One region of the Neobacillus sedimentimangrovi genome, then DNA from elsewhere that is predicted to be linked to it. Evidence: predicted binding sites of a transcription regulator. Region 1 holds the regulator's gene; each other region holds the start of a gene.

Region 1 (8,390 bases):
AACCTTTCAAGTGGCGATTGTCGGATATACCAATGCTGGGAAATCTACGCTATTTAACCGTTTGTCTGAAGCGGATTCCTATGAAGAAAACCAGTTGTTTGCCACTTTGGATCCGATGACAAGAAAATTGATTTTACCGAGTGGCTTTCTTGCCTTAATTACAGATACTGTTGGCTTTATTCAAGATTTGCCAACCTCACTCATAGCGGCCTTTCGGTCAACTCTAGAAGAGGTAAAGGAAGCAGACTTACTGCTTCATGTAGTGGATATGTCAAATCCGGATTATTTCCATCACGAAAAAACAGTGAATAAGTTGCTTGAGGAATTAGAAGTAAGTGATGTCCCTCAATTAACCGTCTATAATAAAAGAGATATAAAGCATCCTGACTTCGTTCCAACAGCGAATACGCCAACTGTTTTTATCAGTGCATTGGATGAAGGGGATCGACAAAACTTAAAACTTAAAATAGAGCAGGTCATGAAAGGGATGATGCAACCATATGAGGTAGTGGTTCCATCTTCGGAGGGGAAACTGCTTTCTCAATTAAAAAATGCAACCATTTTAAGAGAGTTGACATTTAACGAAGAGACGCAAGCGTATCACTGTAAAGGATATACATTACAAGATCATCAAATAACAGGACAATTGCAGAAATATCAAATATAGATAGGAGAAAAATACAGCATGTTTCAACAGTTAAAAAACGGGGAAAAAATTCAGCCGATTGTGAGTGAAGTGGAAAAGCAAATTGCGGCTGTTCATCAAGAAATTGAAAGAAGAATTGAATCCAATCAATTTAGGGTACTACAAAGCTTTCAAAAGCATAGGGTAAGTGATTCGCATTTTATTCCATCTACAGGCTACGGTTATGATGACATCGGTCGAGACACGTTGGAAAAAGTATATGCAGATGTTTTTGGCGGAGAAGCTGGGCTCGTCCGGCCGCAAATTATCTCTGGGACACATGCCATTTCGATCGCTTTATTTGGTGTCCTTCGCCCAGGGGATGAGCTTCTTTATATCACCGGAAAACCTTATGATACATTAGAAGAAATTGTCGGTATTCGAGGCAGCGGGGTTGGCTCTCTCAAGGAGTTCGGAATTTCCTACAACAGTGTTTCCTTAACGGAAGAGGGAAAGATTGATTGGGATATGGTCGCTAAAATGATCAAGCCGAATACAAAAATGATCGGAATTCAACGTTCCAAAGGGTATGATGTACGACCATCATTTTCTGTAGCAGAAATCGGAGAAATGATTCAATTTGTAAAAGAAATCAAGCCAGATGTGGTTGTGTTCGTTGATAATTGTTACGGGGAATTTGTGGAAGAGTTGGAGCCTTGTCACGTTGGTGCCGATTTAATGGCCGGGTCACTTATAAAAAATCCTGGAGGCGGTTTGGCAAAAACAGGGGGATACATTGTTGGTAAAAAGAAATGGGTAGACGCTTGTTCCTACCGAATGACATCCCCTGGAATTGGTGCCGAAGCCGGAGCTTCCCTTTATAGCTTGCAAGAAATGTATCAAGGATTTTTCCTCGCACCACATGTAGTTGGCCAAGCATTAAAAGGGGCAATATTCACTGCAGCCATGCTGGAGAAATTGGGAATGAATTCCACACCAAAGTGGGATGACAAACGAACCGATCTAATCCAAGCCGTACAATTCGAAGATCGGGAAAAAATGGTTTCTTTTTGTCAAGCCATTCAATTTGCCTCGCCAATTAACTCTTATGTCACTCCTCACCCTAGCTATATGCCGGGGTATGAAGACGATGTCATTATGGCGGCTGGAACATTCATTCAAGGCGCTAGCATTGAGCTGACAGCAGATGGTCCACTTCGACCGCCTTATGCGGCCTATGTACAAGGTGGCTTAACTTACGCCCATGTTAAAATTGCTGTCTGCTTGGCTATTGATCATTTAATAGAAAAAGGATTACTTGCCTTATAAATACAAAAAATGTTGGGATAGCGATGAGAGCTGTCCCATTTTTATTTAAAAAATCATGTTAGGTTTTCTTACATGGCATTGACATCTTTTCTAACAAGAAATATAATGACAATATGTAATACAAATTAACTCGCGAGTTAAAGGTTACTAGAAAGGTAGGAGGAGAATTTTGGTGAGTGGAAAAGAAATTCGAAGATCGATGCCGCTGTTTTCCATCGGAACGGTCATGAAGCTTACCGATCTGACCGCAAGACAAATCCGCTATTATGAAGAACACCAATTAATTTCTCCTGCACGAACAGATGGAAACAGGCGGATGTTTAGTTTAAATGATATTGATAGGCTATTAGAAATTAAGGATTTAATTGACCAAGGAATCAATATTGCGGGAATTAAGCAGTTGTTTATGGTCAAAGAACAGCAAAACGAGGTAATTGCAAAAGAAGTGAAAAAGGCGAAACGTGAAGTGACAGATGAACAATTGAGAAAGCTGCTTCGCAATGAATTAATGCATGCGAACAGATTGAAAGGTTCATCATTACGCCAAGGGGATCTATCACGTTTCTTCCATTAAATTTTTAATAAAATTGGGGGGCAGTACGATGGCTAAGTACTCAAGAGAAGATATTTTACGGATGGCGAAAGAGGAGAATGTAAAATTTATCCGTCTACAATTTACGGATATTTTAGGAACAATTAAAAACGTGGAAATTCCTATTAGTCAATTGGAAAAAGCGTTAGACAACAAAATGATGTTTGATGGATCTTCCATTGAAGGATTTGTACGTATCGAAGAGTCTGATATGTATCTTTATCCAGATTTAGATACATGGGTAATATTCCCATGGACAGCTGAAAAAGGAAAGGTTGCCCGTTTAATTTGTGATATTTATAATCCAGATGGTACACCATTTGCAGGGGATCCTCGTAACAACTTAAAACGTGTGTTAAAAGAAATGAAAGAGCTCGGCTTTACAGATTTCAATCTTGGGCCTGAACCTGAATTTTTCTTATTTAAATTAGACGAAAAAGGCGAACCAACATTGGAGTTAAATGACAAAGGTGGATACTTTGACCTTGCACCAACAGACCTTGGTGAGAATTGCCGCCGTGACATTGTTCTTGAGCTTGAAGAGATGGGTTTTGAAATTGAAGCATCTCACCACGAAGTAGCGCCTGGACAGCATGAAATCGACTTTAAATATGCCGATGCCCTAACTGCATGTGATAACATTCAAACTTTTAAACTAGTAGTAAAAACGATTGCTCGTAAACATGGTCTGCATGCAACCTTCATGCCAAAACCATTATTTGGTGTAAATGGTTCCGGAATGCATATGAATCTATCATTATTCAAAAATGGAGAAAATGCTTTCTATGATCCAAATGCAGATTTAAAATTGAGTGATACAGCTCGCCATTTCATTGCGGGTATTTTAAAACATGCAACATCCTTTACTGCCGTGACTAATCCGACTGTCAACTCCTATAAGCGTTTAGTTCCAGGTTATGAGGCACCTTGTTATGTTGCATGGTCAGCACAAAATCGTTCTCCATTAATCCGTATACCAGCTTCTCGTGGTATGAGTACACGTTGTGAAATTCGCAGTGTTGACCCATCAGCGAACCCATATCTAGCGATGGCTGTTCTACTTAAAGCAGGATTAGATGGAATTAAAAACAAACTTACACCACCTGCACCAGTTGATCGTAACATCTATGTGATGAAACCAGAAGAAAGAATTGAGGAAGGAATTGTCGATCTTCCAGCTACATTGGCTCAAGCATTAGAATTATTGAAAAACAATGAAGTCATTAAAGATGGTCTTGGTGAACATATTTTTGAGCGTTTTATCGATGCGAAAGAGATCGAATGGGATATGTTCCGTACCGTTGTACATCCTTGGGAGAGAGAACAATACTTAACAATGTATTAATAGATGGAAAAAGCCATGGTCCAATTATTTGAGACCGTGGCTTTTTTTGTAGGATTAATGAATTTGTCGATAAACGCCAATCACTTTTCCTAAAATGGATACATTTTTTAAGATGATCGGCTCCATCGTCGAATTTTCCGGTTGGAGGCGAATATAATCTTTCTCTTTGAAAAATCTTTTGCAAGTTGCTTCATTATCTTCCGTCATCGCTACAACGATATCACCGTTGTTTGCAGATTGCTGCTGTTTTACAATGACGTAATCCCCATCAAGGATTCCCGCTTCAATCATACTTTCCCCCATAATTTCCAGCATAAAAATAGATTCTCCTGCAGGTGCAAGTCTTTCTGGAAGAGGGAAATATTCTTCTACATTTTCAATGGCTGTAATTGGAAGTCCGGCAGTAACTTTACCAACGACCGGAACATTGATCACGTTATTCCTTGGGATAGATGCATCTTCATCCGCCTCTAATATTTCAATCGCTCTAGGTTTTGTAGGATCGCGTCGAATTAGTCCTTTACTTTCCAATCTAGCTAAATGTCCGTGTACAGTGGAACTGGATGCTAGTCCAACCGCTTCACCAATTTCCCGAACGGAGGGAGGGTATCCTTTCCGTTTCACTTCTTCTTTAATGAAGTCTAGGATATCCTGCTGCCGTTTTGATATTTTTACCATGATAAAATGCACCTCGTCTGGTTAATGTTGTCTTTATTATAACATGTTCTACAATAGTATACAAACATAAGTTCGAAAACTACTTGACATCAAACAAATGTTCGTACTATAATCAAAACATCAAAAAACGAACATATATTCTGTAAGAGGTGTGGTTTGATGAATAACCTATGGTCAAAATACTCTTATGCTATTATACTCTTCCTTTTAAGTGGTACTTTTGCACTTATTCTTTCGTTCAAACAAAATCCGGTACCGCAGGATCAATATATCACAGTAACTGTATCAGAAGGAGATTCCCTTTTGAAAATCGCCGGGCAATATTCCGAGCAGCATACATTATCGAATGAAGAATTTATTGATTGGGTGAAAAAATATAATAAAATGGTTGGAGATCAAATTTTTCCCGGAGATGAAATTATGATTCCTGTTAGTAAAGAAGCTCCTGCTCCAAGACAATTAGCTAGTGCTTTGGAGGAATAATTTAATGAAAGCAGTCATTTATTGTCGTGTCAGTACAAATAAGGAAACCCAAGAAACGTCCCTAGAGCGTCAGGAAGAAGAACTCATTCAACTTGCCAAACGGTACCAATTTGAAATTGATTCCATTATTAAAGAACAGGCAAGCGGATATGATTTTGATAGAGATGGGATCCTTCAATTATTAGAACGTATTAAGGACGAGGAAGTTCAAGCCGTATTAATTCAGGATGAGACAAGACTTGGTAGAGGTAATGCAAAGATTGCGATCCTTCATTGTATTTTAAAAGAGGGGATTAAGCTTTATTGTATTGCTCATAATGGAGAGCTGCAGCTTTCAGACTCCGATTCCATGGTATTGAAGATTGTAAGTATGGTCGAGGAATATCAACGAAAACTACATAATGTGAAAATTAAGCGCGGGATGAAACGGGCAATTGAAAAAGGATATAAACCCCAAAAAAACCTAAAGAATCTGGGTGTCAACTCCGGTCGTGAGAAAATAGAAGTTCCGGTTGAAGAAATTTACAAGCTAAGAGCAAATGGACTAACGTTTGCAGAAATAGCTTCCACACTTAGAGGCTTCGGATATAACATATCTAAGGCAACCGTTCATAGGAGATATCAGGAATATTTGGATAGCCAAGAGGAATAAGGGATATCCCTTGTCAAATTCATACTTTTTTTGTAAAATTAATTCTTATTGTAAGGAGTTTTTGAAAGGAATGTGCTTGAATGCTATCCAAAGAAAAGATTGCTAGAATCAATGAATTGGCAAAAAAAGCAAAAACAGAAGGTTTAACCGAAATAGAAGCTAAGGAACAATCAAAATTAAGAGCTGAATACTTAGCAGCTTTTCGTTCAAGTATGCTTGAGACACTCACTAATACAAAGATTATTGATCCGATGGGAAATGATGTTACTCCTGAAAAAATAAAAAATAGAAGAAAAAATAGGCTTCACTAACATCTGGGAATACAAGTATTTGTATTCCTTTTTTAAATAGGATAATTTTTTACATTGAGCATAGTTGAGTAAAAGCTCTTTGGGGATAGACACCTGCGCTCACGACCTATGATTAGTCATATGCCTAAGGGGTGTTCATCTATAATGATTACACTTGGAGCACATCATAAAGATGGCAATGGTAATTTGCATGGCATGTCCACCTAGCTGATTTAGGTGCTTACGCTTTACGAACATATTTCCAACACCATGTGTCAATATTAAGAACTAAGTGGTATAGATATGAAAAACTAGTTGTAATTTGTTGAATTATTTGAAGCTCCACTATAATATTAATGTTGAGGTAAGATCCTATTGTGATAAAGAAAGGATGTAATTGATGTTTAATACAGTTGACGAATTATCTGTAACCACCATTCGTACACTCTCAATTGATATGATTGAGAAGGCGAATTCCGGACATCCGGGAATGCCGATGGGTGCTGCACCAATGGCGTATACATTATGGACAAGGTTCATGAACCATAACCCAAAAAATCCTAAGTGGTTTAACCGCGACCGTTTTGTATTATCTGCTGGTCATGGATCTGCTTTATTGTACAGTATGTTACATTTATCTGGTTATAATCTATCCATGGATGATTTAAAGCAATTCCGTCAATGGGGTAGCAAAACACCGGGACATCCAGAGTATGGACATACAGAAGGTGTAGAAGCGACGACTGGTCCACTTGGACAGGGGATTGCAATGGCCGTAGGAATGGCTATGGCAGAACGTCATCTAGCTAGCGTATATAATAAAGATCGTTATGAAATTGTGAATCATTTTACATATAGCATTTGTGGTGACGGGGATTTAATGGAAGGTGTTTCTGCAGAAGCTGCTTCTCTTGCTGGACACTTGAAATTAGGCCGTTTAATTGTTCTTTATGATTCAAATGATATTTCCCTAGATGGAGACTTGAATAAATCTTTCTCTGAAAGTGTGAAGGAACGTTTTCAATCTTATGGATGGCAATATCTTCGAGTCGAAGATGGAAATAATTTAGAAGAAATTGCGAAAGCACTGGAAGAAGCAAAAAGCGATCTAGACCGCCCGACTCTCATTGAGGTAAGAACAGTAATCGGCTATGGATCACCAAACCGTGCAGGCACTTCTGGAGTTCATGGGGCACCACTAGGCAAAGAAGAGTTAAAGCTTACAAAAGAAGCTTATCAATGGACTTTTGAAGAAGATTTCTACGTTCCTCAAGAAGTGTATGATCATTTCCAAAAACTGATCGTCGAACAAGGTGAGAAAAAAGAAAAAGAATGGAACGAACTTTTTGCTGAATACAAAAACGAATATCCAGAATTAGCTACTCAGCTGGAGCAAGCATTATGTGGCGAACTTCCAGAAGGATGGGATCAAGGAATCCCTGTATATAGCGAAGGAAAAGCTCTTGCTACACGTGCTTCATCTGGTGAAGTATTAAATGGTATTGCGCAAAATCTTCCTATCCTAATTGGTGGATCAGCTGACCTTGCCGGCTCCAATAAAACAATGATCAAAGGATCTGGAGATTATATGCCAGGTTCTTACGAAGGACGCAATATCTGGTTTGGTGTTCGAGAATTTGCAATGGGTGCTGCCATGAATGGAATGGCCCTACATGGTGGTGTAAAGGTATTTGGAGGAACGTTCTTCGTATTCTCAGATTACCTACGTCCTGCCATTCGCCTTGCTGCACTAATGGGTCTACCAGTAACATACGTTTTAACACATGACAGTATCGCTGTCGGTGAGGATGGTCCAACCCATGAACCTATCGAGCATTTAGCTGCTTTACGTGCCATGCCAAACCTTTCTCTCATTCGTCCTGCCGATGCGAATGAAACGGCAGCAGCATGGAAGCTGGCTGTTGAATCAACAAATAAACCAACAGCATTAGTACTTACACGTCAGAACTTACCGACATTAAAAGGTACGGCTGAAAAAGCGTTTGAAGGCGTATCTAAGGGAGCTTATGTGATTTCTCCAGCAGGACAAGAAAATCCTGATGCGCTCCTATTAGCTTCTGGTTCAGAAGTAAGCCTTGCGATTGAAGCACAAAAAGCGTTAGCTGAGGAAGGTATTGATGTTTCAGTTGTAAGTATGCCTTCTTGGGATCGTTTCGAGCAACAATCACAAGAGTACAAAGATTCTGTTTTACCTAAGAATGTGAAAAAACGCCTAGGTATTGAAATGGGCTCATCCCTTGGTTGGCACAAGTATACAGGTGATGAAGGCGATGTACTAGCCATTGATCAGTTCGGAGCTTCAGCACCGGGTGAAAAGATCATGGATGAATTTGGATTTAATGTGAATAATGTGGTTGCACGTGTAAAAGCACTAC
Region 2 (8,390 bases), on a different contig from region 1:
ACATTAATTTTTGCTGGAACAACAGCTCCTGAGCTCACATCAATTAAGTCCACACCCTGCTCTTTCATCCATTTGGCAAAAGTTATGTAATCTTCCGGTTTCAGCCCATCTTCGTGATAATCATGTGCAGACACACGGACTAACAGCGGTCCGTCCCAAACCGTCTTTACAGCTTCAATAACTTCACGCAAGAATCGGTATCGGTTTTCAGCAGAACCGCCATATTCATCTGTTCGTTTATTGGTAAGAGGGGAAAGGAACTCATTTATGAGATATCCATGAGCACCGTGAATTTCAATGATATCAAAGCCGGCTTTGGCAGCCCTTTCCGCCCCTTTTTTAAAGGCTGCAATTGTTTCTTCAATATCAGCTTTTGTCATTTCCTTTGGTAATTTTGATTTTTCATTAAATCGAATAGCTGATGGAGCAATAATTTCACCTTCTAATTCAGCCTTTCTGCCAGCATGGGCGAGTTGGATCCCAATTTTAGCACCATGTTCCTTTACCAGTCCGGTAAGCTCTTGGAGGCCTTTGATATGGTCATCACTCCAAATACCTAAATCTTGAGGAGAAATGCGTCCTTGTGGTGTAACAGCTGTTGCCTCAACAATGATCAGCCCGACTTGGCCGACCGCTCTTGTGGTGTAATGAGTTCGATGCCAGTTTTGGATGTGGCCATCTTCATTATGGCTGGAATACATACACATTGGTGCCATGACAATCCGATTTTTCAATGTAACCCCCTTAATGGTATAGGGAGTAAATAATTTTGCCGTCATTTTGCCATGCCTCCTTTTTTAAATCACTTTTAGTATAGCAAATAGATTTACAATCATGTAAAATTTTGCTTTTATTATAATGTTTTTCCTACTTGTAGCTGTGAACATAAGGCATCGCCCATACGTTTGGATTGCTCGGCAGCCGCTTTAATGCAGGAAATAAAGGCTTCCTGAACGCCGTGTTCCTCGAGAACACGAATCCCAGCCTCTGTTGTACCTCCAGGGCTAGTCACTTCCCTCCGTAATTGGTTTGGTGATTTGGAAGAGTTTTTGACCATTTCAGCTGCTCCAATTAACGTCTGAACAATAAGTTCTTTTGCTATTTGTTTTTCAAGACCAATTTCAACCGCACTTTTTTCCATTGTTTCAATGAGATAATAAATATAGGCTGGTCCACTACCCGAAAGGCCTGTTACCGCATCGAGTTGTGTTTCCTCGACAAAGGTAACCAATCCCACGGTTTCAAAGAGTTTTTTCGTCATTTCCAATTGTTTTTCAGATACACGGTGATTTACGGCAATTGCTGTGGCCGATTTTCCTACTGCTGCTGATGTATTTGGCATGGATCTGGCAATAGCAAGAGGTTTTCCAGCTAAAGTTTCAATTGTTTCCATTGAAACTCCGGCCAGGACGGATACAATCAGCATATCCCTGGTTAAAAAGGAACGAATATTTTGAATCGCTGATGATGCATCTTTCGGTTTCATGGAAAGCATCACAACGTCCGCATTTTCAAACAGGGTTTGTAAATTGTAGGTACTACGAATCCCATAACGTTCTTCTAAGTATTGGAGCCGGTTTTGATTTGAATGATTTGTCACCCATACATTTTTTCGATCAATTAATCCATTTTCTAGGATTCCGGAAATAAAGGCTTCTGCCATTGAACCTGCACCAACAATAGCTATTTTTTTCATGAAAACTCCTCCTTTTCGTCTAAAAAAATAAAAAGTCTTTCATCCGTAAAGGACGAAAGACCATGCTTCCGTGGTACCACCTTCATTGAACCCTAATTTAATCATATAAGGATTCACTCAACTCCGTTAACGCCGGGTTACGTTAGGTTTTTCCTAAATGCTCATAAGGTAGGTTCAATGATCAAGAGGGCTGTGAAGTCTTTCAGCCTATGAACTTCACTCTCTTTTGCCGTTTCTCATTTACTGGCCTTACTCATTGCATGAAACGAATCGAATTTTTATAAGTGATTATGCAAGAAGGAATGCTTGTCTGTCAAGAGTTAAATTTGTAAATTTTCCGACTTATTTAGAAGGATGTGGAACTGATGACATGTCTTCTTAAAATAGTAAACTTATTTTTATATATTTATTTGAATGTTGAGGGGATTATTACTATGACAGATTAAACTTCCCACTCCTGTTTTAGAAATGTCTATGTTTAATTGGGAAAGGCGAGTGGTAACGTTTTTCGACAATGGTTCGGAAAAGCTTCGGGATTTGTTCGTTACCCTGCTTGACTATTTAGTCTCTATCAGAGAAATTATTAGTAAGATACACAACCTGTGCTTTTCGGTTAAAGGTTTAAGATGAAGTTCAGTTCAGATGGGGTGTTTTCGTGAATCGATTAAAGGATAGAAATATTGTGATTACTGGGGCTTCTGGAGGAATCGGTGCGGAAATTGCTAAGCTTTGTGCGGCAAGGGGAGCAAATCTTGTCTTGCTTGCTAGAAGTCTTGATAAACTGCAGCAACTGGAAATAGAGTTGGAGCAGAAGCATCATGTAAAGGTAGAGGTGTTTCAGCTAGATGTAGCGAATACAGATCAAGTCAAGGAGATTTTTGGGAAGATTTTTGATTTGTTTGGACATATTGACGTTCTCGTTAATAATGCTGGTTTTGGTGTGTTCCGCGAGGCTCATGAAGCAACGATGGACGAAATTAAAGGAATGTTTGAGGTAAATGTGATTGGTTTAATGGCCTGTACTAGCATGGTATTACCAAAAATGCGTGAACGACGCTTTGGACATATTATTAATATTGCATCACAGGCTGGAAAAATCGCTACACCAAAATCAAGTGTTTATTCGGCAACCAAGCATGCTGTTTTAGGATACACCAACGCCCTTCGGATGGAACTTGATGACGTTCATGTTTTAGTGACCTCCGTCAATCCCGGACCGATTGCTACCAACTTTTTCAACATTGCCGATGAAAAAGGGACTTACGTGAAGAATGTACAAAAATTTATGCTACAGCCAGAATATGTAGCTAGAAAAGTTGTTGACAGTATGCTCACAAAAACAAGGGAAATCAATTTGCCGCGTTGGATGAATATAGGCAGTGTCGTCTATGTCCTTTTCCCATGGTTGTTTGAGCGGATTGGTAAACGAATTTTGAATAAGAAATAAGTGCCACGGGAAAGCCCCCAGCAATAAATGGATTGCGGGGGTTATGTTTTTGTTATATTCGCTTCAATTTCCAAACCTTTCACTTGTAAAAAAGAAATGTAGTCCATTTCTGAATAGGAAGTACACCAAGCCATTAAATTCATATAGCCATAGCTCAACAGAGTGAATAGCGCCTAATTCTAAATGTTAGCCCAAAGAGGCTAGGCTGAACAACTTGATTTGCTTGGAACTAATTTCTAACCACAACCAACCCAAACAGAAAAAATAATCATTAAGATCAATCTGTTTAAACAAGGAAGATGAACATGCATTTTCCTTTTCAATGGATCTTCATACAACCTAATGAGTAAGTAAGAGAAATATTTATTTCCTAAAATGATGTATTTTTACCCTGTTAAATATTCATATACAGCATCATTTACTACCTCATATAAATCGGCTGCTGGATCTTCGTTTTTGATTTGCAAAATTTGATGAACTAGATCCTCCATTTCTTTTTCTCCAACAGGTAGGGGATCCACTTCCCCGTATTGTTTAAAACAATGACGAATCATTTTGATTACAAGTTTTTTCTCCATAGCTTGCACCTCACCATCATTATAGCGTTTTTTTGTCCATTATCCAGATTGGGGATTTGTCAAAAAATCCCTATTGAATACGAACGTATATTTGCTTATGATAATAAATATACTAAATACAGAACAAGTGTTCGAAAATAAAACTGTGAGGGATTCGTCATGGTTGATTACAGTACATTACCGCAAAATAAAATACTATGCGTCGATATGAAAAGTTTTTATGCCAGCTGTTCCGCTGTTATGAATGGGCTTGATCCTTTAGAGTCCTACATCGCGATTGTAGGTGACAAAAAGAGGCAAGGAAGTGTTGTGCTTGCCGCTTCACCTAAGTTGAAAAAAGAATTTGGCATTAAAACAGGATCGCGGCTGTTCGAAATTCCAAAGGACCCAAGGATTGAACTGATCGAGCCGAAAATGGCTACTTATTTACGCGTTTCGACGGAAATTACTCGTTTGTTTAACCGTTACGTCCCAAAGGAAGCGATCCATACGTACAGTGTCGATGAAAGTTTTATTAAGGTAGATGGGGTGATGCATCTGTGGGGGGATGCCAAGACGATTGCTGAAAAAATAAAGAACGATATTGAGAGACAATTCCAGCTACCATGCGCCATTGGAATTGGCCCCAATATGCTGATGGCAAAGCTTTGTCTTGACTTGGAAGCAAAGAAAAAAGGAGTCGCCGAGTGGACATTTGAAGATGTCCAGACAAAGCTTTGGAAAGTATCGCCACTTCGAGAAATGTGGGGAATCGGCAGGAGGGTGGAAAAGACATTAAACAGCATGGGCATTTTCACAGTTGGCCAGCTGGCTTGTTATGATTTAGAGCAATTGGAAAAGAAATTTGGCGTTATGGGCAATCAGCTTTATTACCATGCTTGGGGAGTGGATTTATCCGATTTGGGCGCACCGATTATTGAAGGACAAATCAGCTTTGGAAAAAGCCAAATTCTTTTGAGGGATTATAAAGAGCCTGAGGAAATCAAGCATGTAATTTTGGAAATGTGCGAGGAGGTAGCGAAAAGAGCAAGAACGCGAAAAAAGGCGGGGCGGACTGTCAGTCTTGGAATAGGTTACAGCCAGGATGAATTTGGTGGCGGCTTTCACCGCTCAAGAACGGTCAAGCAGCCGACGAATGTTACCATGGATCTTTACCGCGTCTGTCTTGAATTATTTCAGGAGCATTATAATGGCAAAACGGTAAGGCAGATTTCGATTGCGCTGAGTAATATTGTGGACGATTGCGAGCTGCAGCTCGATCTGTTTGATATGGGGGCATACAAAAGACGCGAGCTCGGCTATGTGGTGGATTCCATCCGCCGACGCTTTGGACCAGGGTCACTCCTCCGAGCTGTTTCCTATACCGCAGGAGGAACAGCCAGACACCGATCGACGCTGGTTGGTGGACATAAGATGTAAGGAGGAGAGGAAAAATGATTCGCGACCGCGGCAGGATCAAATGGACGTCGATGATGTTGCCTGAGCATGTAAAATTGCTCAGAGATTGGGTGAAGGAAGACCAGTATGAACAGCCAAAAGAAGTGGATGAACAGCAATTCGAACGAATGAATGAAACCTTATTAGAGGCGATTGAATTTGATGAGTACGTGACAATTATCCACTTTCACAACCATCATTATGAAATGGTGGTTGGAAAAATTCATTACTGGGATGAAATCGCCCATAGGCTTCATGTGATTGATCGCTTTCAAGAAGTGCATCGTATTCCTATTAATATGATTGCTGACATACAGCTAACAGAATGTTAAAAGAGCGGCTTTTGCCATAAGCCGCTCTTTTAACATTTAATCTACTTTTGGTACCCGAACTTCAGAATGAAAATGACCTTTATGGGATCCATCGCAAAAAGGTTTATTCTTGCTTAGCCCGCAACGGCACAGGGAAAAGGATGGTTTTGTTGTATACACATTGCCTTTGCCATCCAGCAGTTCCACATCACCGGTAATTCTAAGTGACCCGTTATCATTAACTTTAATTTGTACCTTTGACATGAAGAAGCACTCCTTTAAAAATGGATATTAATTAAGAGAATAATTAATTTCATTAGAAATTTCAACTAAAGAAAAGCAAAATAAAAAACAGCTAGAACAAACCTATGCTACAATCATCATATGCCTAAAAAAGGGGAGTGTTAAATGTGGAAATTACCATAACAAAAGAAGCAGTTCAAAAATTGAATGAGAAAATAAACGGTCGTAAAGGTTATTTAAAACTCATCTATGATACAGAAGGTTGTGGCTGTGCAGTAAGTGGTGTAGCAGCTTTGTGGTTCACAGGCGAAGTAGACAATAACGAAGAAGCGATTGAGACAAATGATCGGACTGTATACATAGAAAAGTCAAAAATGGTTTTCTTTGATGAGCAAATGAAAATAGATTTTTCTCCTAGTACAAACAGCTTTCAATTAAAAAGTCCGCAGCAAATTTTAAACGCGAGAATGAGTTTAATCATTAAAGAGCAATAAGTTTAACACATGGGTGATAAATTGGATGAAAAAACAATAGTAAACAGGATTTAAAATTCAAAACAGACTGTACCGATTAGGACAGTCTGTTTTAACTTGGCAGAGCAGAATACACGTATTTTTTCAGAAACTCATCTACGACTCGTTCATAATCAGCTCTGTTTTCATTAAAGGACTGGGCATGCCTGCCTTTTTCAGCAATATAAAGCATTTTCGGTCCCTTTTTTTGTTCATATAAATCATTGGTCATAGAAGGAAGAATAAAATCATCTTTTCGGCTGTGAATAAAAAGAATTGGATGTTGGATGTTTTGGATAACAGAAATCGGTGAAACCTCACGGATAGAGTATTTATCGCGCAAGCGTAAGAGAGCATCACCGATTAGAAGCAGTAGCCTTGGACGAACTTTAAAATCTCGTTTAATTACATAAGCAATCTGTTCTTTAAAGTCCGAAAATGGGCAGTCAGCTATATAAAAGTCTGCTCCATCTTCAAGGAGACCTGCATACAAAAGCATGGTGGCAGCCCCCATTGATTCCCCGTGAATACCTAAAAGTAAATCTGGTCCTATTTCGTTTTTAAGCCAGTCGACAACGGCTTTTAAATCGAATTTTTCATAGTGACCAAAGCTAGTTGTTTTTCCGCCGGATTCTCCGTGGCGACGGTGATCATAAAGCAATGTATTAAAGCCTCGATCGAGAAAAAGTTTCGCATATTTAACCGAATTAATTTTTGTTTCCGTCACACCATGAGAAATAATCACATAGTGATTTGTTTTATGTGGTTCCACAAGCCAAGCTTTAATGTTGTAGCCAAATGGAGAGGGAATATCAACAACCCGTTTAGGAAGGGACTCAAATTCATCAGGATTAAACCTGCCAGCTTCTTTTTCCCGGTTCAAGATGAAATCTTCATCCTTTTTTTTCATGTACATGAGCCTGTTGGTAAAATATAAACCAATCGCGAGCCAGCCGAACAATAAAATAAATAAGACTCGAATTGCCTTTTTCACGCTTGTCACCCCCGGAAGTTGTAAAATCCATAATTTTACAATTAAAATTTTACTATAAGAAAAGCCGCTGAGACAAAATGGCGGCTTTGTTTGATCTTATAATTATTGTTCAGAATTTTGACGTTTGGTTGGATGAAGAGCTTTTTCCATTTCTTCAGCGGCCATCATCCGTTTGCCGCCCTCTGCTGATTCAGCAAAATTTTTTCCGGACTGTGGAATCCCTTTTTCACGTTTACGGCTCATACTAATCCCCTTTCAAAATAAATATCATCTTTAAGATGCATTTACTGATGAGAGATTATTCATTAAGCTGCATGTTCTGGGCATAAAGACGATAATAACCGCTTTCAATCTTTCTTGAAACATAAGGGCGGACAATTTCAATCGCACTCATCAGCTTATGAAGATCAATGCCCGTTTCGATACCCATCCGTTCGAGCATATACACTACATCCTCTGTTGCGGTGTTACCGCTTGCACCGGGAGCAAACGGGCAGCCACCTAGTCCGCCTGCAGAGGAATCGAAACGGTTGATCCCGACTTGAAGGGCAGCTAGAATATTAGCGAGTCCAAGTTTCCTTGTATCATGAAAATGGGCTGTTAACAATGTATGGCTAAATTCTTCTTTTAATTTGGAAAACAGGGAATACGATTCGGTTGGAGAGGCCATTCCAATCGTATCAGCAACACTTAACTCATCGACTCCAGCATCCACAAATTCACGACACAGTTTTAATGTGTCACTTTCTTCAATTCTTCCTTCATAAGGACAGTAGAAGGCCGTAGAAATGCAGGCCCGGACAAAATAATTCTTTTCTTTTAGTTCATGAATGATCGGCTTTAACTCTGTCATACTGTCCTGTGTTGTTTTGTTAATATTTTTTAAGTTAAAGCTGTTGCTGACACCGACAAAAACAGCAACTGCTTTACAATTTGTGGCGTAAACCCTGTCAATTCCTTTTCGGTTTGGAGCTAAAACAATGTTTCTTACTTGGTCATCAGAGCTATCGGCAACGATTTCTGCTGCATCACTCATTTGTGGTACCCACTTTGGTGAGACAAATGAGGTGAGTTCCATTTCCTGGATTCCCGCATCTTTTAGTGCGGAGATAAATTGTTTTTTTATATGAGTTGGGACCAGCAATTTTTCATTTTGTAATCCATCACGAGGT
Region 3 (8,390 bases), on a different contig from region 1:
TTTTATCGAGCTCAATCTCTTCGCTAAGGTCGAGCATTTCACCGTCAACACGAACGCGGACAAAACCTTGTTTTTTTATGTCTTCCAAGACTTTAACATGCTGCCCTTTACGGCCTGATACCACTGGAGCAAGAATTTGCATTTTTGTGCGTTCCGGATATTCAAGAAGACGGTCCACCATTTGCTCAATGGTTTGTGAGGAAATTTCAATGTTGTGAATCGGACAAGTGGGATGTCCAATTCTTGCAAAAAGCAATCTTAAATAGTCATAGATTTCAGTCACCGTTCCAACGGTTGAGCGCGGGTTGCGGCTTGTTGTTTTTTGGTCAATTGAAATGGCAGGTGACAAGCCTTCAATAGCATCTACATCTGGCTTATCCATTTGTCCGAGAAACTGCCGAGCATAAGCCGAAAGTGATTCCACATAGCGACGCTGACCCTCCGCATAAATCGTATCAAACGCGAGTGAGGACTTCCCTGATCCGGAAAGTCCCGTCAATACAACAAGCTTATCTCTCGGAATGGTGACATCAATATTTTTTAAATTGTGGGCTCTGGCGCCTTTCACAATCAATTTTTCCATTGCCATTATTTACGACATCCTTCCGTTTATTAAAGCGGTAGGTTCGGCCAATGATCCGGCATTATCCTTCCGCTTTTAATTCCAAAATTAAATCTCGAAGCTCCGCAGCACGCTCGAAATCGAGTGCCTTGGCGGCAGCCTTCATTTCTTTTTCCATGTTGGCAATCAATTTGTCCCTTTCCTTCTTGTTCATCTTGCCAAAAGAAGTAGCCGGTTTGTACTCTTTCTGTTCCTCGGCCACATGTGTAGCACGAATCACATCGCGAATATCCTTTTGAATGGTTTTTGGTGTGATACCATGCTTTTTATTGTATTCCTCCTGGATGGAACGACGCCGCTTCGTCTCATTAATTGCGACTTCCATGGAATGTGTAATCTTGTCAGCATACATGATGACATGACCATTGGCGTTTCTTGCGGCCCGGCCGATTGTCTGAATTAACGAGCGTTCCGAACGGAGGAAGCCTTCCTTATCAGCATCAAGAATGGCCACCAGTGATACCTCAGGAATATCAAGACCTTCCCTTAGGAGGTTAATGCCAACCAATACATCATATTTTCCAAGACGAAGCTCGCGGATAATTTCAATCCGCTCGAGTGTTTTGACCTCAGAATGAAGATACTGCACCTTGATCCCAATTTCCTTCAAATAATCGGTTAGATCCTCAGCCATTTTTTTCGTTAAAGTGGTAACGAGAACTCGTTCATTCCGTTTTATTCTATCTTGGATTTCACCGATTAAGTCATCAATTTGTCCTTGAATCGGCCGAACATCAATCGTTGGATCAAGTAGCCCAGTCGGACGAATAATTTGTTCAACCATTTCAGGAGTATGTTCGAGTTCATATGGGCCAGGTGTAGCCGAAACATAAATGATATTATGAATATGCTTTTCAAACTCTTCGAACTTAAGCGGGCGATTATCTAAGGCTGACGGGAGGCGAAAGCCGTGTTCAACGAGTATTTCCTTCCGGGCCTTGTCCCCATTATACATACCTCTAATCTGCGGTAGTGTTACGTGCGACTCATCAATGATCATTAAGAAATCATCCGGAAAGTAATCAAGCAATGTATATGGTGTCGAGCCCGCTGGCCTTAAAGTCAGATGGCGTGAATAGTTTTCAATTCCAGAACAGAAGCCCATTTCCCGCATCATTTCAATATCGTATCGAGTTCTCTGTTCAAGACGTTGAGCCTCGAGTAATTTATTCTGTTCACGGAGGACAGTAAGCCGTTCTTCTAGTTCTTTTTCAATATTTTCGATCGCTTTACGCATCTTTTCTTCACGAGTAACGAAGTGGGAGGCTGGGAAAATGGCAACATGGTCGCGTTCACCGATAATCTCCCCTGTTAAGGCATCGACCTCACGAATCCGGTCAATTTCATCTCCGAAAAATTCAACACGAATACAGTGTTCATCACGGGAAGCTGGGAAAATTTCAACGACATCTCCACGGACTCGGAATGTTCCGCGTTTAAAATCGATGTCGTTTCTTTCATATTGGATATCTACAAGGCGGTGAAGTAGTTGATTGCGTTCTATCTCCATTCCAGTACGAAGCGAAACAACCATCTCCCGGTATTCCTCCGGTGATCCGAGACCATATATACAGGAGACGCTGGCAATGATGATGACATCCTTGCGTTCAAATAACGCTGAAGTCGCTGAATGGCGCAGCTTGTCAATTTCATCATTGATACTGGCGTCCTTTTCTATAAATGTATCAGTCTGTGGCACATAGGCCTCCGGCTGATAGTAATCGTAATAACTGACAAAATATTCAACAGCATTGTTCGGGAAAAATTCCTTAAACTCACTGTAAAGCTGACCGGCCAAGGTTTTATTGTGGGCGATCACCAAGGTCGGTTTATTTACCTCTTTTATTACATTGGAAATCGTGAACGTTTTCCCTGTACCAGTTGCGCCAAGGAGGGTTTGATGTTTTTTATTATTTTTAATGCCTTCGACCAGTTTCCTTATGGCTTCCGGCTGGTCTCCCTGTGGTGAGTATTTGGATACTAATTCAAATTGGTCCTTCTTCACGGTCGTTCCTCCCGTTTTAAAAAAATCCGTGTCTATGATTTTCATCTAACAGTTTTCAATTTCATACTATACATTTTACCACAATACCCCAAAAACAAACCAATAATATACGAACTCACATTCGATTTTTTTGTACAAAAAAAGCCTGCCTTATTCTGGCAGACTTTATTTTTCAACCTTGGTACGATTGTTTGGCAACTTCATTTTGGCAGCAAGCCAAAAGCCGGCAGTCAGTGAAAATGCATCTATTACAATGAGAGAAAATGTATCGGTATAGCCTTTATGGACAGAAGCTGCAATTAAGGCAACCGTTAAGACAAGACCAATCACTCGATTATAAGTAACACGAGTAAAAAGTAAAACTAGAAGTCCCGGTATAAAAAACGCTGACATATGTCGTATGACTTCAATCATTTCACACCTCATCCATTCCATTCTGTTCCTATATTCTAGAAATTCATGGACGAAAATGCAAATAAAAGATTAATTGGCCACACGTTTGCTTTCTTCTTTTTCCGATTTTTGATAACCATTAGCCCAGAAATCAGCATTCTTAATTCCTAACTTAGTAGAATTAAATTCAGGATCTAGTCCCTTCTTCAATTGCTCTTCGTAATCTTTCAAGGCAATATTGGCTGGTTTAAATAGGAGAACAATAGCAATTAAGTTCAACCATACCATGATTCCAAGTCCAATATCTCCCATTGCCCAAGCAAGCTCTGCTGTTTTTACTGCTCCATAGAACACAGAGCCTAAAAGGATTAGTTTTAATAAAAACATAGCTGGCTTTCTGTTTTTGCCCTTTACTAAGTAAGCAAGATTCGTTTCTGCGATATAGTAATAAGCAAATATAGTCGTGAAAGCAAAGAAGAATAAAGCAAATGCAACAAAACCTGATCCCAATCCTGGCAGAATGGTATCGACCGCTGCTTGTGTATAAGCTGGTCCGCTTTCCACTCCTTTAAGATTCTCCACTAAGAATTCCCCAGTTTTTTCATTTATTGTATTGTAAGAATTAGTAAATAAGATCATTAAAGCTGTTGATGTAACGACTAAGAACACATCAAGGTAAATGGAAAATGACTGAACGAGCCCTTGTTTTGCTGGGTGTGATACTTCTGCAGCTGCAGCAGGATGAGCACCAGTACCTTGTCCAGCTTCATTGGCATATAAACCACGTTTTACGCCCCACATGATCGTGGTTCCAAGAATACCTCCAAACATTTCTTCTGCACCGAATGCACTTTTAAAAATTAGGGCAAATACTTCAGGGATTCTTTCAAAATTAACCGCAATAATCGCTAGAGCAAGAAGTAAATAGCCGATAGCCATAAAAGGTACAATAAATTCTGCAACTCTAGCAATACGTTTTACTCCACCAAAAATAATAAGTGCCATTAATACAACCACTACTAAACCAGTAATGGCACTATTAATTCCAAACGCATTTTTCATACCTTCTGCAATAGAATTCGCTTGAATACCTGGCATTAATACAGCCATAGCAAGGAGAGTCGCAACAGCAAAAATCACAGCAAACCATTTCCAACCAAGACCCTTCTCAATATAGAACGCCGGGCCACCTCGATACTCTCCATCTTGCTTTTCTTTATAGATTTGCGCTAGTGTTGATTCCACAAAAGCGGCTGATGCACCAATAAACGTGATTACCCACATCCAAAATACAGAACCCGGTCCTCCGAATGCAATTCCTGTTGCTGTTCCGGCAATATTCCCGACCCCAATTCGTCCGGATAAAGACATAGCCAATGCTTGGAAAGAAGAAACCCCTTCATTAGAGCTTTTTCCCGTAAATACGAGGCGAATCATTTCTTTCACATGTCGAATTTGCAAAAATCTGGTGCGTATACTAAAATATAGCCCAACTGCCACAATGAAGATAATCAATGGTGCACTCCATAAATACCCATTAATGCTTGTCACAAGCTGCTCGAACATAAATTTCCCCCTTTGTATTATACAGATTGATATAACCATCCCCCTTTGTTGTATAACAAGGAGACAATCAAATTATAAAATAATACAGTGTTATATTTCAACAAAATATTTAGTATATTTAGATTTTACTGATATATCAAAAATTAAACCATGATGAATAGAAATGGCTAAAAAAATGAGGAGAAAAGCCCCCTGACAAGTGCTTTTCTCCTATCAAACTAATAGGTCATTTAATAGAGTAAATATTTCTCACGGACATCCATAAATGTTTTTAATGCTGGCTCCCATTCTTTTTTCATTTCTTCGATAGATTTGCCTGCTTCGATCCCATCGCGAATGGAACCGTTCCCTACGAGCAAGTCAAAGTGTGATACCCCTTTACTATCACGGGCCCGGAATTGGAAATCGTTCGGATACATGTCATGTATGGTCTTCACAATATACAATCCTGTTTCGAATGGCTTAAAGGCATTTCTGTTCGTTACATGAATTTGAATTCCATGGTTTAACTGATTTACATTCTTGGAGGTTGTCGGTATGAATGAAGCAGAACGGAATTTCACACCTGGTAGATGATAGGAATTTAACCTTGCAGCTAGTTCATCTCCATCAATGAAAGGCGCCCCGATAAGTTCGAAAGGTCTAGTGGTTCCCCTACCTTCTGAAACATTGGCAGCCCCTTCAATTAATGCAGCACCCGTATACACAAGGGCTGTATCTAATGTAGGCATGTTTGGTGACGGCATCACAAAATGCAATGGTGTTTCATCATAATACATATTCCGCTTCCAACCTTCCATTTTGACAACCGTTAAATCGGCACCGATACCAAATTCCTTATTAAATAACTGAGCCAACTCTCCTACTGTCATACCATGTCGAACTGGAATGGCATACTGACCTACAAAGGAAGCATATTTTTCCTCTAATATTGGTCCTTCTACTTTAGTGCCACTAATTGGATTTGGGCGGTCAAGCACGATGAAAGGAATATTGTTCTCTTTCGCTGCTTCCATTGCCAAAGCCATCGTATAAATGTAAGTGTAGAAACGAGCTCCAACATCCTGAATATCAAAAACCAATACATCAATATTGCTGAGCATATCCGGTGTAGGCTTACGCGTTTTTCCGTAAAGACTGTACACGGGGAGACCTGTTTTTTCATCTATATAGGATTCCACATACTCACCGGCAGGCGCGCTCCCGCGGACACCATGTTCCGGACCGTACAATGCTGTAAGTTCAAATTCCTTATGTTGATAAAACAAATCCACGATACTATTTAGCTCCTGGTCGACACCAGTTGGATTCGTAATCAAGCCTACGCGTTTCCCTTTAATTAAGTTAATTTGGTCTTTTAACAATACTTCTACACCTAAACGGAACTTTTTATTATTCTTCTCTTTTTCATTTTTCGCAATGGCTGCCGTTACTGTTGATAGTACTAATAGCAGAGTGATCATTGCCATTATCCATTTCTTCATCCAAACCCCTCCCCTATTTTTTAATAGTTTTTAATACCCTAATCCATGGCCAAAACCGTACATTACACTACCATCATGACCATAAATCGTAACTGGCAGCTTTCCTGTTGGGTGATTCTCGCCAAAAATGGTGTTTACTGACGCCGCGAAGCTGGCTGGTCGATATCCATATTGGACAAGATAGGCATCTACAGCCGGGTAGGACATGACATCGTATGGGTTACGGATTCCTAAAGCAATGACTTTGGCATCGGTTTCATTAATGAGCTGATTGGTCATGACCATTTGGCTGGCACTTGGCGCCCTTCCTCCTACACTGGAAGTATAAGTTCCGACAATAATATATTTCGCATCTTTCACTTGTTCGAGCTGAGCAGTGGTCAGCTTAGTTTGTGTATCAATATAGGTAACATTTGTATGATGCTTTTTCACTTCATTCAAAAGCAAATTCACATAGTAGCCGGAATACCCTACTACAGCAATTTTGTCTTCTGGTGCTGCCTTAATTGGGAGAACTCCGTTATTTTTTACCAGTGTAATTGATTTTTCCGCGGCCTCTTTTTCAATAGCCTTATGCTCAGGTGAGCCGACTACTTGAAGAGCATGGGAAATCTTTTGATCGATGCTTTCTTCAACCTCTCCTTTAACAATTCCCCGATTTAATTTTAAGGTTAAAATTCGCTCGACAGACTGTTCGATTCTTTTCTCAGAAATTTCACCAGATCTCACTGCGTTATAAAGCCCATTAGCTACTACTTCTAGTCCGACAGGCATTAACACAATATCCGCTCCCGCTTTAACACTGCGGATGGCGGCATCAACCGGACCGAAATGGTCAGCAATCGCATTCATGTTCATCGCATCGGTTATGATTACTCCTTCATATCCCATTTCCTCACGCATCAGTCCAGTTAATACCTTGTGTGAGAGGGTCGCTGGAATCGCAATTTCCGTTCCATCTTTTTGAGAAACGGCTTTTGTAGGATCGATTTTCGGGAAAGTGACATGAGCAGTCATAATCGCATCAATTCCTGCATCCATCGCCTGCTGGAAAGGATATAATTCAACTTGTTTCAAACGGTCCTTATCATGAGGCACTTCTGGTAATCCTAAATGGGAGTCTACCGCTGTATCTCCATGCCCTGGAAAATGCTTGGCCGTTGCCGCTGTGCCGCTTTCCTGGAGCCCTTTAATATAAGCGTTGCCCATTTTTCCTACAAGCTCTGGATTTTCCCCAAACGAACGCACTCCAATAACTGGATTATCCGGGTTATTATTGACATCAAGCACCGGCGCCAGATTCATATTAATACCTAACGAGTGCAGTTCCTCGCCAATGGCTCTTCCGACTTTTTCAGCTGTCTCTTCAGATCTTGTTGCTCCAAGCGCCATATTCCCGGAAAAATCAGATCCTGATTGGAGACGAGTAATAATACCGCCTTCTTGGTCAATCGTAATAAGCAAGCCATATTTTTGTGCTACTTGTTGATAAGCATCCACAAGCTTGGTTGTTTGTTCGGTTGTCACTACATTTTCACGGAACAAGATAACCCCGCCAAGATGATAATCCTTTACAAGCTTGGCGATCTCATCATTCATTTCCGTAACATTTTTTCCTTTCCATGTTCGAAAATCCGGCATCAACATTTGTCCGACTTTTTCTTCTAGTGTCATGTGCTTAATCGCGTTGCCAATGACGTCATACCGGGAACCTTTTTCTTTTATTACGAGAATTTTATCCTGGTTTCCCTTCACTTGAATAGCAATTCGGTCAGTGAATTGACCATCACTGACAGAGATAAACGTTTTCCCGTTATGACCGGTCAACGTAACTTCGCCATCTTTTACAGAAGCTACATTTTTATTTGAAGACTTCCATGTGACGTCTGCAGCTAGCTTAAAATGACCATCCCCAAATATATGAAGTGGATTTAATAAAATTTTGTCGTCTTTTACCTCCCGTTTTACTTGAGGCACATTTAGGTCAATGACTAAATCCTTAATGGTGGATGCCGCAACTGAGCTGGATACGGGAATACCAGTCAACAAGACCCCAATAGCCAAGCACGAAATCATGAACGCTTTTAAAAATTTCCTCATCAGTTTCCTCCTCTTTTTATTAAAAATTAGTAATTGCGTAACTGCCATTCGTTTTTATCAAATTTCAGTTCCACAGAATCTAGCTTCGGATTCAAGACATACCAGCCGCGACCATTCACTGTGGAATCCGTTTGATAAACAAAACGAAGTTTCTTAGCTTTACGCGGTACATCGAACGTAAGAATTTCCCAGCCATTGCTTGTGCCGGAAAGTTCTGTGA

Evidence for each region. Region 1 encodes LexA, which represses DNA repair genes until DNA is damaged. Its sites were predicted from a motif close to CGAACATATGTTCG; they were not measured.
Region 2: the regulator LexA is predicted to act here: its motif matches at 3,802-3,815, upstream of GZA11_RS10765 (Y-family DNA polymerase).
Region 3: the regulator LexA is predicted to act here: its motif matches at 2,738-2,751, upstream of uvrB (excinuclease ABC subunit UvrB).

What each region holds. Positions count from the first base shown of each region.
Region 1 is NZ_JAAFZF010000042.1:21,134-29,523, forward strand. It holds gene hflX (GTPase HflX) at 1-667, shown strand, start outside; gene GZA11_RS12870 (methionine gamma-lyase family protein) at 686-1,954, shown strand; gene GZA11_RS12875 (MerR family transcriptional regulator) at 2,154-2,528, shown strand; gene glnA (type I glutamate--ammonia ligase) at 2,557-3,891, shown strand; gene lexA (transcriptional repressor LexA) at 3,946-4,569, opposite strand; gene yneA (cell division suppressor protein YneA) at 4,729-5,052, shown strand; gene GZA11_RS12895 (YneB family resolvase-like protein) at 5,057-5,704, shown strand; gene GZA11_RS12900 (DUF896 domain-containing protein) at 5,785-6,015, shown strand; gene tkt (transketolase) at 6,395-8,390, shown strand, end outside.
Region 2 is NZ_JAAFZF010000030.1:4,067-12,456, reverse strand. It holds gene namA (NADPH dehydrogenase NamA) at 1-779, opposite strand, end outside; gene proC (pyrroline-5-carboxylate reductase) at 854-1,696, opposite strand; gene GZA11_RS10775 (SDR family NAD(P)-dependent oxidoreductase) at 2,352-3,143, shown strand; gene GZA11_RS10770 (YqzH family protein) at 3,530-3,721, opposite strand; gene GZA11_RS10765 (Y-family DNA polymerase) at 3,881-5,140, shown strand; gene GZA11_RS10760 (YolD-like family protein) at 5,155-5,490, shown strand; gene GZA11_RS10755 (CDGSH iron-sulfur domain-containing protein) at 5,527-5,733, opposite strand; gene GZA11_RS10750 (iron-sulfur cluster biosynthesis family protein) at 5,880-6,206, shown strand; gene GZA11_RS10745 (alpha/beta hydrolase) at 6,298-7,218, opposite strand; gene GZA11_RS16515 (hypothetical protein) at 7,321-7,461, opposite strand; gene GZA11_RS10740 (hydroxymethylglutaryl-CoA lyase) at 7,517-8,390, opposite strand, start outside.
Region 3 is NZ_JAAFZF010000018.1:24,542-32,931, reverse strand. It holds gene uvrA (excinuclease ABC subunit UvrA) at 1-589, opposite strand, end outside; gene uvrB (excinuclease ABC subunit UvrB) at 645-2,627, opposite strand; gene GZA11_RS08210 (CsbA family protein) at 2,793-3,041, opposite strand; gene GZA11_RS08205 (alanine/glycine:cation symporter family protein) at 3,111-4,586, opposite strand; gene GZA11_RS08200 (exo-beta-N-acetylmuramidase NamZ family protein) at 4,817-6,070, opposite strand; gene GZA11_RS08195 (glycoside hydrolase family 3 protein) at 6,101-8,170, opposite strand; gene GZA11_RS08190 (serine hydrolase domain-containing protein) at 8,197-8,390, opposite strand, start outside.